DNA from 4 places in the Bradyrhizobium sp. USDA 4516 genome. Region 2 is predicted to be linked to each of the others. Evidence: predicted binding sites of a transcription regulator. Region 2 holds the regulator's gene; each other region holds the start of a gene.
The links. The regulator PhoB, encoded in region 2, activates phosphate uptake and scavenging genes when phosphate is short. The targets are predictions, from matches to a motif close to TGTCATNNANCTGTCAT.

Region 1 (3,401 bases), 1.3 Mb from region 2:
CCAGCGTGCCGGCGCTGAGCCGCGCCGAGCGCGGCGTCACCCGCGCCGTGGTCAACGCCGATCTCTTGCCGACCGCGAGCTTCGTGATCGATCCCGATATCGACTTCGAAGCCAGCTCGATGCGCGATGCGCTAAACGGCGCGGTGACGCCTGGCGACCTCGATATCCTCGACGCCACCGGGCTTGCCACCGCGCTGATGGGCGACAGCATCGCCACCAACGCCTTCATGCTCGGCTTTGCCTTTCAGCGCGGCGCGATCCCGCTGTCGCTGGAAGCGATCCTGAAGGCGATCGAGCTCAACGGCGCCGCCATCGAGATGAACAAGACCGCGTTCTTGTGGGGCCGGCTCGCCGCGCATGATCTGCAACGCGTGGTCAGCGCCGCACGCTTCAAGAGCGCCGGCGCCGCGCCGGCCAAGAAGACGCTTGATGAGGCGATCGCGTTCCGCGCCAAATTCCTCACCGACTATCAGGACGCGGCCTACGCCAGGCGCTATCTCGACGATGTAGCGCGCGTCCGCACCGCCGAGGCGGCGGCCGCGCCGGGCTCGCAGGACCTGACGGAGGCCTTCGCAAAGGGCCTGTTCAAGCTGATGGCCTACAAGGATGAATACGAAGTCGCGCGGCTCTATTCCGACGGCGAGTTCAGCAAGGCCTTGAGGGAACAATTCCAAGGCAATTCCGGCTTGAAGGTCTTGCTGGCGCCGCCGCTGCTGGCCCAGCGCGATCTCGTCACCGGGCGGCTGCAGAAGCGTGAATTCGGTCCGTGGATCTTCACGGCGTTCGGCATGCTCGCAAGGCTGAAGGGCCTGCGCGGCACCGCCTTCGACATCTTCGGCTATACCGCCGAGCGCAAGATGGAGCGCGCATTGCCGGTCGAGTATTCGGCGATGGTCCTGCGTCACCTCGACGGCAAGAAGCCGCTCGACTTGCCGCGCCTCGTGGCGCTGGCGAAGGCTGCGGAGCTCGTGCGTGGTTATGGCCACATCAAGGAGGGCAACGTCGCCCGCTACCGCACCGAATGCGCTCGGCTGGAGCGCGCGATCAGCCAGCCGCTGGCGCAGGCGGCGGAGTAAGGCCGGGGAACTTTCCACAGCCGCCCTGGTTGACCGGCAACCCTGCCTGCAAGCGGTGGCTGGATTCGTACGCCCGAGCCCCTACATGATGGCTGTCTGTTCGAGTGATTTCAGGAGGCCGTTTGATGGTCCTGAAAAACGCTTTTGTTGCAACCGTTTGTACCGCGTGCCTGGCTTTGGGCGGCGTGGCGTTGGCTGACGAGTATCGCCCCAGCGAGTTCTTCAGCCTCGATCTTTCACGCGCAGTGTTGTCGCCGAAGCCGCTTGGCCCGCCGGCGCAGTTCGAGCCCGTTCCGGTCGAGGCGAAGACCGACCATGGCCCCGATCAGCATGCGAATGTCGAGCCGCAGGTCGAGGAGCCGAAAGTCGCGCCGAAGAAAGCCGTGCGGACCACCAGGGTGACCGCGCCGCACGAGAAGAAGCGCGCGGAAGCGCGCGTGCCCGCCCGTGCCAAGCTCGCGCGCCGCCACTCGAACCCGCTCGATGCGGAGGCCCGTGACACACGGATCCAGACCTGGCCGTGCCGCACCGGCGGCATCTGCAACTGGCATCGGTGAGGCGGCGCTCTCGCGCCTCTGCTTTCTCGAAGTGCGTCAATCCTTGACCCGTCATCCTGAGGTGCGAGCGAAGCGAGCCTCGAAGGATGGATCGGCCACGGACGGGCCGTTCATCCTTCGAGACGGCCGCTTCGCGACCTCCTCAGGATGACGGGTTTGGTGCTTGAGCGCTCGATATCCGGGGCCGCCGTCCCAGCAGCCGCCCCCGAGTCATCCCGCCGTCGCAAAACCGTCGGCGGAGAGTCAAGAAACCGTAAGGCCGGAGTCAAGGAGCGCAGGCAAAACCTTCGTTGCGATTCGACGAAGGTTATTCGATGCCGACAGCGAACTCCGCGAGGCGGCGAGGCCTCACCCGGCGCCAGCTTCTGGTGCGCTCGGCGTCGACCGCGGCGCTGGCGGGATTCGGCGCGCTGGCAAGACCGTATCTGAGCCGCGCCGCGGATCGGCCCGCGATTGCGGGCATCCAGTCCGGCGACGTGGCAAGCGATTCCGCTGTCATCTGGGCGCGCGCCGATCGCGCCGCGCGGATGCACATCGAATGCGCCGCGGTCGAAAGCTTCGCCAGCATCCTGCGCACCGTGTCCGCCGATGCGCTGCCCGAGCGCGACTTCACCGCCAAGCTGCTGCTCGACGGCCTGCCGCCGGGCCAGGACCTGTTCTATCGCGTGCGCTTCGAGGACCGCGAGGGCACATCAGGCGAAAGCCGGGTCGGCCATTTCCGAACCGCGCCGGCCGACCGGCGTCCCGTCTCGTTCGTCTGGTCCGGCGACGTCGTCGGGCAGGGCTGGGGCATCGACCCCGCGCGCGGCGGCTTGCGCAGCTACCGCACCATGCTGGACGAGCGTCCGGACTTCTTCATCCATTCCGGCGATCACATCTACGCCGATTGCACGGTGCCGTCGGAGCAGAAACTCCCAAACGGTGAGATCTGGCGCAACATCGTCACCGAGGAGAAATCCGTCGTCGCGCAGAGCCTCGATCAGTTTCGCGGCAACTACAAATACAACTGGCTCGACGAGAGTTTCCGCGCCTTCCACGCCGAGGTGCCGATGTTCGCGCAGTGGGACGACCACGAGGTGGCCGACGACTGGTCGCCACTCGGCACCACCGATGCGACCGGCTATGAGGCGGACGGCAGCTCGCGCCTGGTGGCACGGGCACGCCGCGCCTTCCACGAATTCATGCCCATGCGGCTGATGCCGGAGCGCGATGGCCGCGTCTACCGCAAGATTCCCTACGGGCCGCTGCTCGACGTCTTCATCATCGACATGCGCTCCTATCGCGATTCCAGCTGGAACAAGCAGGGCGATCCGGACCACGCCTGCATCCTCGGCCAGAGCCAGCTCGCCTGGCTGAAGCGGGAGCTGGTGGCGTCGGATGCTGTCTGGAAGGTGATCGCGGCGGATCTGCCGATCGGCCTCGTCAGCCTCGATGCGGTCGCGCTCGGCGACGGGCCGCCCGCGCGGCGCGAGCACGAGATCGCCGATCTGTTGTCCTTCATGAAGCGCGCCGGGGTCCGCAACACGGTGTGGCTCACCGCCGACATGCACTACACCGCCGCGCATCACTATGATCCGAACCGCGCGGTTTTCCAGGAGTTCGAGCCGTTCTGGGAGTTCGTCTCCGGTCCGCTGCATGCCGGCACCTGGTCGCCGGGCGAGCTCGACAACACCTTTGGCCCGAAGGCGATGTACCAGAAGGGCTGCTCGGCCGAGCAGGGCGACAATCTCGCGCCGTGCTTCGAGCTGCAATTCTTCGGCCGCGTCGA
Region 2 (3,401 bases):
CTGATCCAGGAACTCTCCGAGGACTACACGATCGCGATCGTCACCCACAACATGCAGCAGGCGGCGCGCGTCTCCGACAAGACCGCCTTCATGTATCTCGGCGAGCTGATCGAGTTCGACGACACCAACAAGATCTTCACCTCACCGAGCGATCGGCGCACCCAGGACTACATCACCGGCCGGTTCGGTTGACCGGCGCATGATCCGGAAAAGTGGAAACCGGTTTTCCGATCAGGTCATGCTAAAATTCAGGACACGAAACCATGATCCCCGGGATCATGGTTGAGGGAGACAAGCGATGGCTTCTGAACATACCGCCAAGGCATTCGACAGCGACCTGCAGGAGTTGACCCGCCTGGTCGCCGAGATGGGCGGCCTGGTCGAACGAATGATTACCGAGTCGGTCGACGCGCTGATCCGTCGCGACGTCGCGCTCGGCAAGCGCGTGGTCGCCGCCGACATCGAGATCGACAATCTACAGCGCAACATCGAAGAGCGCGCGGTGCTGACGATCGCGCGCCGCCAGCCGATGGCGATCGACCTGCGTGAGATCGTCAGCGCGATGCGCGTCGCCACCGATCTCGAGCGGATCGGCGACCTCGCCAAGAACATGGGCAAGCGCGTCGCGGCGCTGGAGAGCGATTTCCAGCCGCTGAAGTTGATCCGCGGCCTCGAGCACATGACCGACCTCGTGCTGTCGCAGGTCAAGTCGGTGCTCGACGCCTATGCCGCGCACGACCTGCCGGCGGCGATGAACGTCTGGAAGGGCGACGAGGAGGTCGATGCGATCTGCACCTCGCTGTTCCGCGAACTGCTCACCTACATGATGGAAGATCCGCGCAACATCTCGTTCTGCATCCATCTGATGTTCTGCGCCAAGAACATCGAGCGGATCGGCGATCACGCCACCAATATCGCCGAGACCGTGTTCTACATGATCGAGGGCCAGCAGATCACCGACAAGCGCCCGAAGGGCGACATGACCACTTTTGCCACCACGGTGCCGGGCAACTGAGGCATGATCGGCAAGCACGGAACCGGCAAGAGCGAAACTGGACGATCCTCGCGACAAATCGTTTCCGCGGGGACTATGCTCAAGGAAGTAAGCGTTTCGGTTTGCGTCCGGGCAACGGATCACCACAGAGAAAGAACTTAAACCGATGAGCGCACGCATTCTGGTAGTCGAAGACGAGGAAGCGCTGACGACGCTATTGCGCTACAATCTCGATGCGGAAGGCTACGATGTCGAGACGGTGGGGCGCGGCGACGATGCGGATACAAGGCTGAAGGAGCGCGTTCCCGACCTCGTGGTGCTGGACTGGATGCTGCCGGGCCTGTCCGGCATCGAACTGTGCCGCCGCCTGCGGGCGCGGCCCGAGACCAAGCAGCTTCCGATCATTATGCTGACCGCGCGCGGCGAGGAAAGCGAGCGCGTGCGCGGGCTTGCCACCGGCGCCGACGATTACATCGTCAAGCCGTTCTCGGTGCCGGAGCTGCTGGCGCGGGTGAAGGGCCTCTTGCGCCGCGCCAGCCCGGAGCGGCTTGCGACCGTGCTGACCTACGGCGACATCGAGCTCGACCGCGAGAAGCGCCGCGTGGCGCGCTCGGGCCGTCCGATCGATCTCGGGCCGACCGAGTATCGCCTGCTCGAATTCTTCCTCGAGCATCCCGGCCGCGTGTTCAGCCGCGAGCAATTGCTCGACAGCGTCTGGGGCCGCGACATCTACATCGATGAGCGCACCGTCGACGTGCATATCGGCCGCCTGCGCAAGCTGCTCAATCCGGGCCGCGAGCAGGATCCGATCCGCACTGTGCGCGGCGCCGGCTACGCGCTCGACGACCGCTTTGCCAAGGCCGAGCCGCAGCCGTAACGGCCATGCGGCATTCATAAACCGCAACACGGCGTCGTCCCGGCGAAAGCCGGGACCCATACGCCGCGGCCAGCGCAATCGGCACGCGGCCAGACGGCTTTCTAACAACACCCATTCGTGGTTATGGGTCCCGGCCTGCGCCGGGACGAGGCCGGTGATGTAGCGGTAGCCCGGATGGAGCCGACGGGTCGCGCGAACGAGCGCCCCGTTGGCTCCATCCGGGCTGCGTCACACAAAAAAATCCCCGCTTTCGCGGGGATTTGTCTTTGAGGTCTTCCGTCGTTTTCCCGAGTGCTCACTTGATCTGCGGTTTCGCCGACGGCCGGCGGCGATCGGCGGCGGGCTGGTAGGCGACGCGCGAGTGATGCGCGCAATAGGGCAGGCCGCCGAGCGCTTTGCCGCCGCAGAAGAAGAATTCCGGGCTCGAGGGATCGCCGACCGGCCAGTGACAGGTGGCCTCGTTGAGCTCGAGCAGCGACAGCCGCTGGCTCATCGGCACCACATTGTCGTAGGAGATCGGATCGGGCTCCATCTCGGCCTCGAAGGCGTGCGCCAGCGCGGTGTTGCCGCGCGAGACCGGGCGCGCCACCCGCATCATGTGCTGGGCGGGGCGGGCCTTGCGCTGCCGCGGCGCGGCCGTGGAGGGTGCCTTGGCGCGGCCGGAGAGGCCGAGCCGATGCACTTTGCCGATCACGGCGTTTCGCGTCACATTGCCAAGTTCCGCCGCGATCTGGCTGGCCGACAGGCCGGACTCCCAGAGCTTCTTCAGCTGCTCGACGCGATCGTCGGACCAGGTCAATACAGTCATCGCATTCTTCCCTTCGCGTAGCGCCGGCCAATCATTGGAGCGGCGCTGCGAGCCAATCTGGACAAATATCCCTGCGGCCAGAATCCCTTAGCCCTCGCCGGGCACGGTGTTGCGCCCGAACGTTTACGCGAGACACAAAGGCTACTTAGAGGGTCCAGTACCGCCGCACGAGATGTCGTACCCGACAGGCCAAACGCTACAATATGGCGTGACTCTGGCGCAAGAGTCCGCGGTCGTGCGTCCACATGTTCCCACACAGTTAAGCATCGCGATGAGGCTTTTCCACCGCACCGGAATGCTCCGGATTGCGCTCGTTTCGCATTGCAGGAAGGCCACTTCGTGGCGATTGACACTTACCGACCGCAGCATAGAATGCCCGCCACGTGCCGCCCGCAAAGGCGGCCGTTTTGTTTTCCGAAGCTGGCCGTTGCTGCGCTGGCGTCAAGGCGCGCGGCAATTGTCGGCTTAAAAACCGTCAGTGATCGTCATGACCAACGCTGCCACGTCGCATCTGCTCCCCGTCTTCGCCAGGGTCGATCTCGGTTTCGAGCGCGGTGAGGGCGCCTGGCTGATCGCAACCAACGGCGACCGCTATCTCGATTTCACCTCGGGCGTCGCGGTCAACGCGCTCGGGCACGCGCATCCGCATCTCGTCAAGGCGCTGCAGGAACAGGCGACCAAGCTCTGGCACATGTCGAACCTGTTCAAGAGCCCGGACGGCG
Region 3 (3,401 bases), 4.9 Mb from region 2:
GGCCAACGGCCGCGTCACCCACGACGCCTACCTGTTCGAAGTGAAGAAGCCTTCGGAGTCCAAGGGACCGTGGGACTTCTACAAGCTGGTCGGCACCGTGCCGGGCAACCAGGCCTTCACGCCGCTCGACAAGAGCGCCTGCGCGCTTCTGAAGAAGTGACGATCATGCCCGCCGGCCATGCGCGTGGCCGGCGGGCTTCATCTATCTAGCGAAAGCTCATTCGATGCAGGCTCTCTACGCACAGCTTCTGGTGGGACTGATCAACGGCTCGTTCTACGCGCTGCTCAGTCTGGGGCTCGCCGTCATCTTCGGCATGCTCAACATCATCAATTTCGCGCATGGCGCGCTCTACATGATGGGCGCCTTCGTGGCGTATTTCCTGCTCAACCTGGGCGGCATCAATTACTGGTGGGCGCTGATCATCGCACCCGTCGTGGTCGGCATCTTCGGCATGATCCTCGAGCGGACCATGCTGCAATGGCTGACCGGCCTCGATCATCTCTACGGATTGCTGCTGACCTTCGGCATCGCGCTGATCGTGCAGGGCGTGTTCCAGAACTATTTCGGGTCCTCGGGCCTGCCTTACTCGATCCCGGATCAGCTCAAGGGCGGCGTCAATCTCGGCTTCATGTTCCTGCCGATCTATCGCGGCTGGGTCGTCATCTTCTCGCTCGTGGTGTGCCTTGCCACCTGGTTCCTGATCGAGAAGACACAGCTCGGCGCCTACCTGCGCGCCGCAACCGAGAACCCGACGCTGGTGCGCGCGTTCGGCATCAACGTGCCGCGCATGATCACGCTGACCTACGGGCTCGGCGTCGGTCTTGCCGCGCTCGCCGGCGTGCTGTCGGCGCCGATCAACCAGGTCCGCCCGCTGATGGGCGCCGATCTCATCATTGTGGTGTTCGCGGTGGTCGTGATCGGCGGCATGGGCTCGATCATGGGCTCGATCATCACCGGCTTCGCGCTAGGCGTGATCGAGGGACTGACCAAGTATTTTTATCCCGAGGCCTCCAACACCGTGGTGTTTGTCCTGATGGTGGTGGTGTTGCTGGTGAAGCCAACGGGACTGACGGGACGGGCGGCTTGATATGTCAGCATTGACCGACGATACACTTCCGATCACGCCGCGCGCGATGCGCGACGAGATGATCGTATTCGCCGCGATGGCGCTGCTGCTGGCGATCGTGCCGTGGACGGGGATCTATCCGTTCTTCGTCATGCAGGCGCTGTGCTTCGCGCTGCTCGCTTGCGCCTTCAACCTCCTGATCGGCTATGGCGGCCTGCTGTCGTTCGGCCACGCGATGTTCCTCGGCACCGCCGGTTACGTCTCGGCCCACGCGCTGAAGGTGTGGGGGCTGACGCCGGAGCTCGGCATCCTGGTCGGCACCGCGGCCGCGGCCTTGCTCGGCTTGGTCACCGGCTACATCTCGATCAAGCGGCAGGGCATCTATTTCTCGATGATCACGCTGGCGCTGTCGCAGCTGCTTTACTTCCTCTATTTGCAGGCGCCGTTCACCCATGGTGAAGACGGCATCCAGGGCATTCCGCAAGGCCACCTGCTCGGCATCTTCGATCTCTCGAAGCCGCTGGTGCTTTACTATGTCGTGCTGGTCGGCTTCCTCGCCGGGTTCCTGCTGATCTACCGCACCATCAACTCGCCGTTCGGCGAGGTGCTGAAGTCGATCCGCGAAAACGAGCCGCGGGCGATTTCGCTTGGCTACAAGACCGACCAGTACAAGCTGCTCGCCTTCATCCTGTCGGGCACGCTGGCGGGCTTTGCCGGCTCGCTGAAGGTGTTCGTGGCGCAGAATGCCTCGCTCACCGACGTGCACTGGTCGATGTCCGGTGAAATCGTGCTGATGACGCTGGTCGGCGGTCTCGGCACCATCTTCGGCCCGGTGGTCGGCGCCTTCGTGATCATCGCCATGCAGCAATATCTCGCCGGTTTCGGCCAGTGGGTGACGGTGATCCAGGGCGTGATCTTCGTGGCCTGCGTGCTGCTGTTCCGGCGCGGCCTGGTCGGTGAACTGGCCCATTTGTTGCGGCGGTCGCTGTAGGGCAGACCTCGGCGACTTTCGGCCGACTTAGCGGTGGACGACCGCCCGCTCGGGCGGTCGATCCCGATGCTTTCCCCGCCAGATGCTCTATGACAGTTCTGTGACAGTCGCTAAAAGGGCTGTCCCGGAATGATGGAACTGAGACATGCTGCGCTGGTTTCGCGCCTTCCTGCCCAAGGAAGAGCGGTTTTTCGACCTGTTCGCCCGACACGCCCAGACCTCCGTGCAATGCGCATTGGCGTTGCAGGACATGCTGAAGGGCGGGGAGGAGACTCCGGTCTTTTGCCAGCGCGTCAATCAGTTCGAGAACGACGCCGATAGCGTCACCCGCGAGGTCCTGACCGCGGTTCGCCGCACCTTCATCACCCCGTTCGATCGTGGCGATATCAAGAACCTGATCACCTCGATGGACGACGCGGTCGACCAGATGCAGGCGACCGCAAAGGCGGTCATGCTGTTCGAGGTGCGCGAGTTCGAGCCGCCGATGCGCGAGATGGGCGGCCTGATCGTCGAATGCGCCAATCTGGTCGGCCGCGCGCTGCCCCTGTTGCAGTCGATCGGCCACAACGTCTCGATGCTGACCCAGATCACCGAGGAACTGACCAAGCTCGAGGGCCGGGTCGACGATCTCCAGGATATCGGGCTCAAGGAGCTGTTCCTGAAGCACCGCGACGCCAACGCGATGGACTACATCGTCGGCGCGGAGATCTACGACCATCTCGAGAAAGTGGCCGACCGTTTCGACGACGTGGCGAACGAGATCAACTCGATCGTGATCGAGCAAGTCTGAGCATGATCCGGAAAAGTGTGATGCGGTTTTCCCTGCGACAAACGCGAAGCGTTTGCGCGGCGATCATGCTCAACAAAGCACAATAGAGTGGGGCATCACGTGGACGCCACGCTGGGTCTTCCAATTCTGACCATCCTGATCGCGGTCGCGCTGCTGTTCGACTTCCTGAACGGCCTGCACGACGCCGCGAACTCGATCGCGACCATCGTCTCGACCCGCGTGCTGCGGCCGCAATATGCGGTGTTCTGGGCGGCGTTCTTCAACTTCCTCGCGTTCCTGGTGTTCGGCCTGCACGTTGCCAACACGATCGGCACCGGGATCATCGAGCCGTCGGTGGTGGATGCGACCGTGATCTTCGCAGCATTGGTCGGCGCGATCGTCTGGAACGTGATCACCTGGGCGCTGGGCATTCCGTCGTCGAGCTCGCACGCGCTGATCGGCGGCCTGGTCGGCGCCGGCATGGCGAAGGCGGGGATTTCGGCGGCGGTGTGGAGCGGGCTCTCCAAGACCTTGCTCGCGATCGTGCTGTCGCCGCTGGTCGGCTTCCTGCTGG
Region 4 (3,401 bases), 650 kb from region 2:
GCTGACACCCGCGCCAAGCTCGGCCTGTACAACAAGACTGGCCTCATCTCGAGCGGCGAAGGCTCGCAGATCTTCCAGCTCGAGAACGACAAGGACTGAGGCGGCACCCTCTCGCCTTGTCGTCCCGGGCAAGCGAAGCGCGACCCGGGACCCATAACCACCGGCCATGGTTATGAAGCACGCTGGTGCTCCAGCGCTTCCACGACTCCTCCCTGTGGTTGGGTCCCGGCCTTCGCCGGGACGACGTGGGGAGAGAGGCCTGCCTACTTCACCCTGAGCGCATCCAGCAGCGAGCGGAACGCGCGCGCGTAATCGGTGCCGGTCTTGCCGATATCCGGCCCCGCGGAGACCGCAACCGCGGCTTCCGTCACCGCGCCGAGCAGCAGCCGCGCCAGGGGCTCGATCGGCTGCTTGGCGATCACGCCGGCATCCATCGCGGCGGCCAGCGCGCGCGGAAACTTGCCGCCGAAATGCTTGGCGTCGATCTCGCGCCAGCGTTCCCAGCCGAGCACGGCGGGGCCGTCGCGCAAGATGATCTGGCCGGTCGGGCCTTTCGAACACGCCGCGAAATAGCCCTGCGTGCCCGCCGCCATCGCCGCCAGCGGATCGTTCTCGGCGCGCGAGATGCGGTCGAGATCGGCAACAAGGTCGATCGACACCTGCTCGAACACCGCCTCGAACACCGCCTCCTTGGTCGCGAAGTGATGATAGACCGCGCCCTTGGCGACACGCGCGCCGGCGGCGATGTCGTCCATCGTCGCAGCGGCGAAGCCGCGCTCGCCAAAAATGCGCCGCGCCGCCTTGACGATGGCGGCTCTGGTTTTCTCGCGCCGTTCGGCCTGGGTTGCCATGGCGCATCTCTAGCCCAGTTCCAGACGCAAGCCAATTGACTTACCGACTACTAGTCGATAAATACCGACTGTAAGTCGGTAAATGGAGAATGCCCGATGCCCTCGCTTAGGACGTTGCAAGCCTTCGCTGACACGGTCGAGTCCAACGACCATGTCGGCGCGATCAGGAACTTCTATTCAGTCGATGCCCGCACCCAGGAGAATGACGGCGAGTGGCGGGTCGGCCGCGAGGCGCTGGCGGCGCGCGAGGCGGCGGTGCTGGCGGCGGTCGCCGGCGTCAAGACCACGCGGCTCGGGCCGCTCCTGCTCGACGGCGATCATTCGGCGATCTGCTGGCGCTTCGAATTCACCGGCAAGGACGGCAAGGTCCGCAGCATGGAGGAGGTCGCCTGGCAGATCTGGCGCGACGAGGAGCTGGTCGAAGAGCGCTTCTTCTACGATCCGCAGCAGATGGCGCGCTGAAATCGCGCCGGCCCTTGCGGCAATACGCCCCGGCGCGCCTCATTGCGCCGTCATCCGCCGCAACTAGCCTCCGCTCCGATGCGCATGATGCGCGAGAGCGGAGCATCGATCATGATCAAGCAAGTTGCCGGTATGGCCGTCACGCTGGCGTTGTCGGCAGCGCCGGCGTTCGCCCAGACGATCTATCCGATCGATCGCGCCGATATCCTCGTCGGCGCCAAATTCGACTTCAAGGTCGAGCTTCCGGAATTGGTCGATCAAGCAAAGCTCAAGGTCACGCTGAACGGCGCGGACTATGCCGCGGTGTTCGGCCAGGGCGGCACATTCACCGCGCACGAGGCCGGCCGGGAGCAGTCGGCGCTGTTGCTGCGCGATGTCTCGCTCGTCAAGCCCGGGCAGGTCGCCGTCGAAGTCAGTGACGGCACGCAGAGCCGGACCGTGACCTGGACCGTCTACGACACCGGGGCACGCAAGGCCAGGAACGTGATCCTGTTCATCGGCGACGGGATGTCGCCGTCGCATCGCGTCGCCGCGCGAATCCTCTCCAAGGGAATCGCGGAGGGCAAGAGCCGCGGCAAGCTCGCGATCGACGACATGCCGCATATGGCGCTGGTCGCGACCGCCGGCTCGGACTCGATCATCACCGATTCGGCGAATGCCGCGAGCGCCTACGCCACCGGTCACAAGGCCGCGGTCAATGCGCTCGGCGTCTACGCCGATCGCACGCCCGATCCGCTCGACGATCCCAGGGTCGAGACCATCGCGAGCCTCGCCAAGCGCCGGGCGGGCCTCGCGGTCGGCATCGTCACCAACACCGAGGTCGAGGACGCGACGCCGGCGGCGATGGTTGCGCATACCCGCCGCCGCGCCGCCTATGACGCGATCGTCGCGCAATATTTTGACGCGAAGCCCGACGTGCTGATGGGCGGCGGCTCCGCGAACTTCCTGCCGCAATCCGCGTCCGGATCGAAACGCAAGGACGATGTCGACTATCTCGCGCGCTTCCGCGACGCCGGCTATCCGGTAGCGATGACCGCAGGCGAACTCGCCACGCTCGCGGCCAAACCGGACACCCGCCAACTGCTCGGCCTGTTCGCCGCCGGCAACATGGACGGCGCGCTTGACCGCAAATTCCTCAAGGGAGGCGGCGTCAGGAAATTCCCCGAACAGCCGGACCTGACCGAGCAGGTCCAGGCCGCGCTCACGGTGCTGTCGAAGCACGAGGCCGGTTTCTTCCTGATGGTCGAGTCCGGCCTGATCGACAAATACGCCCATCTGCTCGACATGGAGCGCGCGGTCCACGACACCATCATGCTCGACAACGCGGTGCGGCTCGCAAAGGACTGGGCGAAAGCGCGCAACGACGACACGCTGATCCTGGTCGTGGCCGACCACAACCATCCGAACAGCCTGGTCGGCACCATCAATGACGACATGGCGGCGACACCCAACGTGCCGCTGCGCGAGCGCGTCGGCGTCTACGAGAAAGCCGGGTTTCCGAATTATCCGGCGCCGGACGCCGAAGGTTATCCGTCAAGGGTCGATGTCAGCCGGCGCCTTGCGATCTTCTCGGCCAGCCTGCCGGATCACTACGAGACGTTCCGCCCGAAGCTCGACGATCCGAACGAGCCGACCGTGAGGGGCGACCAGCCCGACACGTTCAAGGCCAATGACAGGTACAAGGATGTCCCCGGCGTTGTGCTGCGGTTCGGCAATCTGCCGGCGATGATCGGCGCCAGCGTGCATTCCGGCGAGGATGTCATCCTCACCGCGACCGGACCGGGCAGCGAGCGCGTCCATGGCTCGATGGACAACACTGAGGTGTTCCGCGTGATGGTCGAGGCGCTGGGACTGGGTGCGGGCAAGTAACGCATGATGAGATTGAGACGAGGCATGCCCGCTGTACCCCTCCCGCTTGCGGGGGTCGAGATGAGCAAAGTTTGCTGTTGGAGGGTTGGTGTGAGCGGCGAGGCTTCTCCGACCTCTCCTTGAAAAGGGGAGGTCGCTTTGCTCGCGAGAGCAAAGCGGGTGGGGATCTGCTCTCTCCGTAGACACCGTCACCTGCGGCTGACCCCCATCCCGACCTTC

Region 1: ACVI1L_RS03800 (alkaline phosphatase D family protein) is a predicted target of PhoB. The motif match lies at 1,842-1,858, and genes of this name have one in related genera.
Region 3: ACVI1L_RS32035 (DUF47 domain-containing protein) is a predicted target of PhoB. The motif match lies at 2,148-2,164, and genes of this name have one in related genera.
Region 4: ACVI1L_RS12770 (alkaline phosphatase) is a predicted target of PhoB. The motif match lies at 1,351-1,367, and genes of this name have one in related genera.

Annotation. Positions count from the first base shown of each region.
Region 1 covers NZ_JBSRXT010000001.1:802,380-805,780, reverse strand. Annotated here, with positions in the region: gene ACVI1L_RS03810 (indolepyruvate ferredoxin oxidoreductase family protein) at 1-1,076, shown strand, start outside; gene ACVI1L_RS03805 (hypothetical protein) at 1,202-1,633, shown strand; gene ACVI1L_RS03800 (alkaline phosphatase D family protein) at 1,948-3,401, shown strand, end outside.
Region 2 covers NZ_JBSRXT010000001.1:2,134,526-2,137,926, reverse strand. Annotated here, with positions in the region: gene pstB (phosphate ABC transporter ATP-binding protein PstB) at 1-192, shown strand, start outside; gene phoU (phosphate signaling complex protein PhoU) at 299-1,015, shown strand; gene phoB (phosphate regulon transcriptional regulator PhoB) at 1,161-1,871, shown strand; gene ACVI1L_RS09960 (GcrA family cell cycle regulator) at 2,167-2,679, opposite strand; gene ACVI1L_RS09955 (aspartate aminotransferase family protein) at 3,167-3,401, shown strand, end outside.
Region 3 covers NZ_JBSRXT010000001.1:7,020,223-7,023,623, forward strand. Annotated here, with positions in the region: gene ACVI1L_RS32020 (ABC transporter substrate-binding protein) at 1-160, shown strand, start outside; gene ACVI1L_RS32025 (branched-chain amino acid ABC transporter permease) at 225-1,088, shown strand; gene ACVI1L_RS32030 (branched-chain amino acid ABC transporter permease) at 1,090-2,058, shown strand; gene ACVI1L_RS32035 (DUF47 domain-containing protein) at 2,204-2,848, shown strand; gene ACVI1L_RS32040 (inorganic phosphate transporter) at 2,948-3,401, shown strand, end outside.
Region 4 covers NZ_JBSRXT010000001.1:2,786,241-2,789,641, reverse strand. Annotated here, with positions in the region: gene argG (argininosuccinate synthase) at 1-99, shown strand, start outside; gene ACVI1L_RS12780 (TetR/AcrR family transcriptional regulator) at 264-851, opposite strand; gene ACVI1L_RS12775 (nuclear transport factor 2 family protein) at 948-1,313, shown strand; gene ACVI1L_RS12770 (alkaline phosphatase) at 1,425-3,182, shown strand.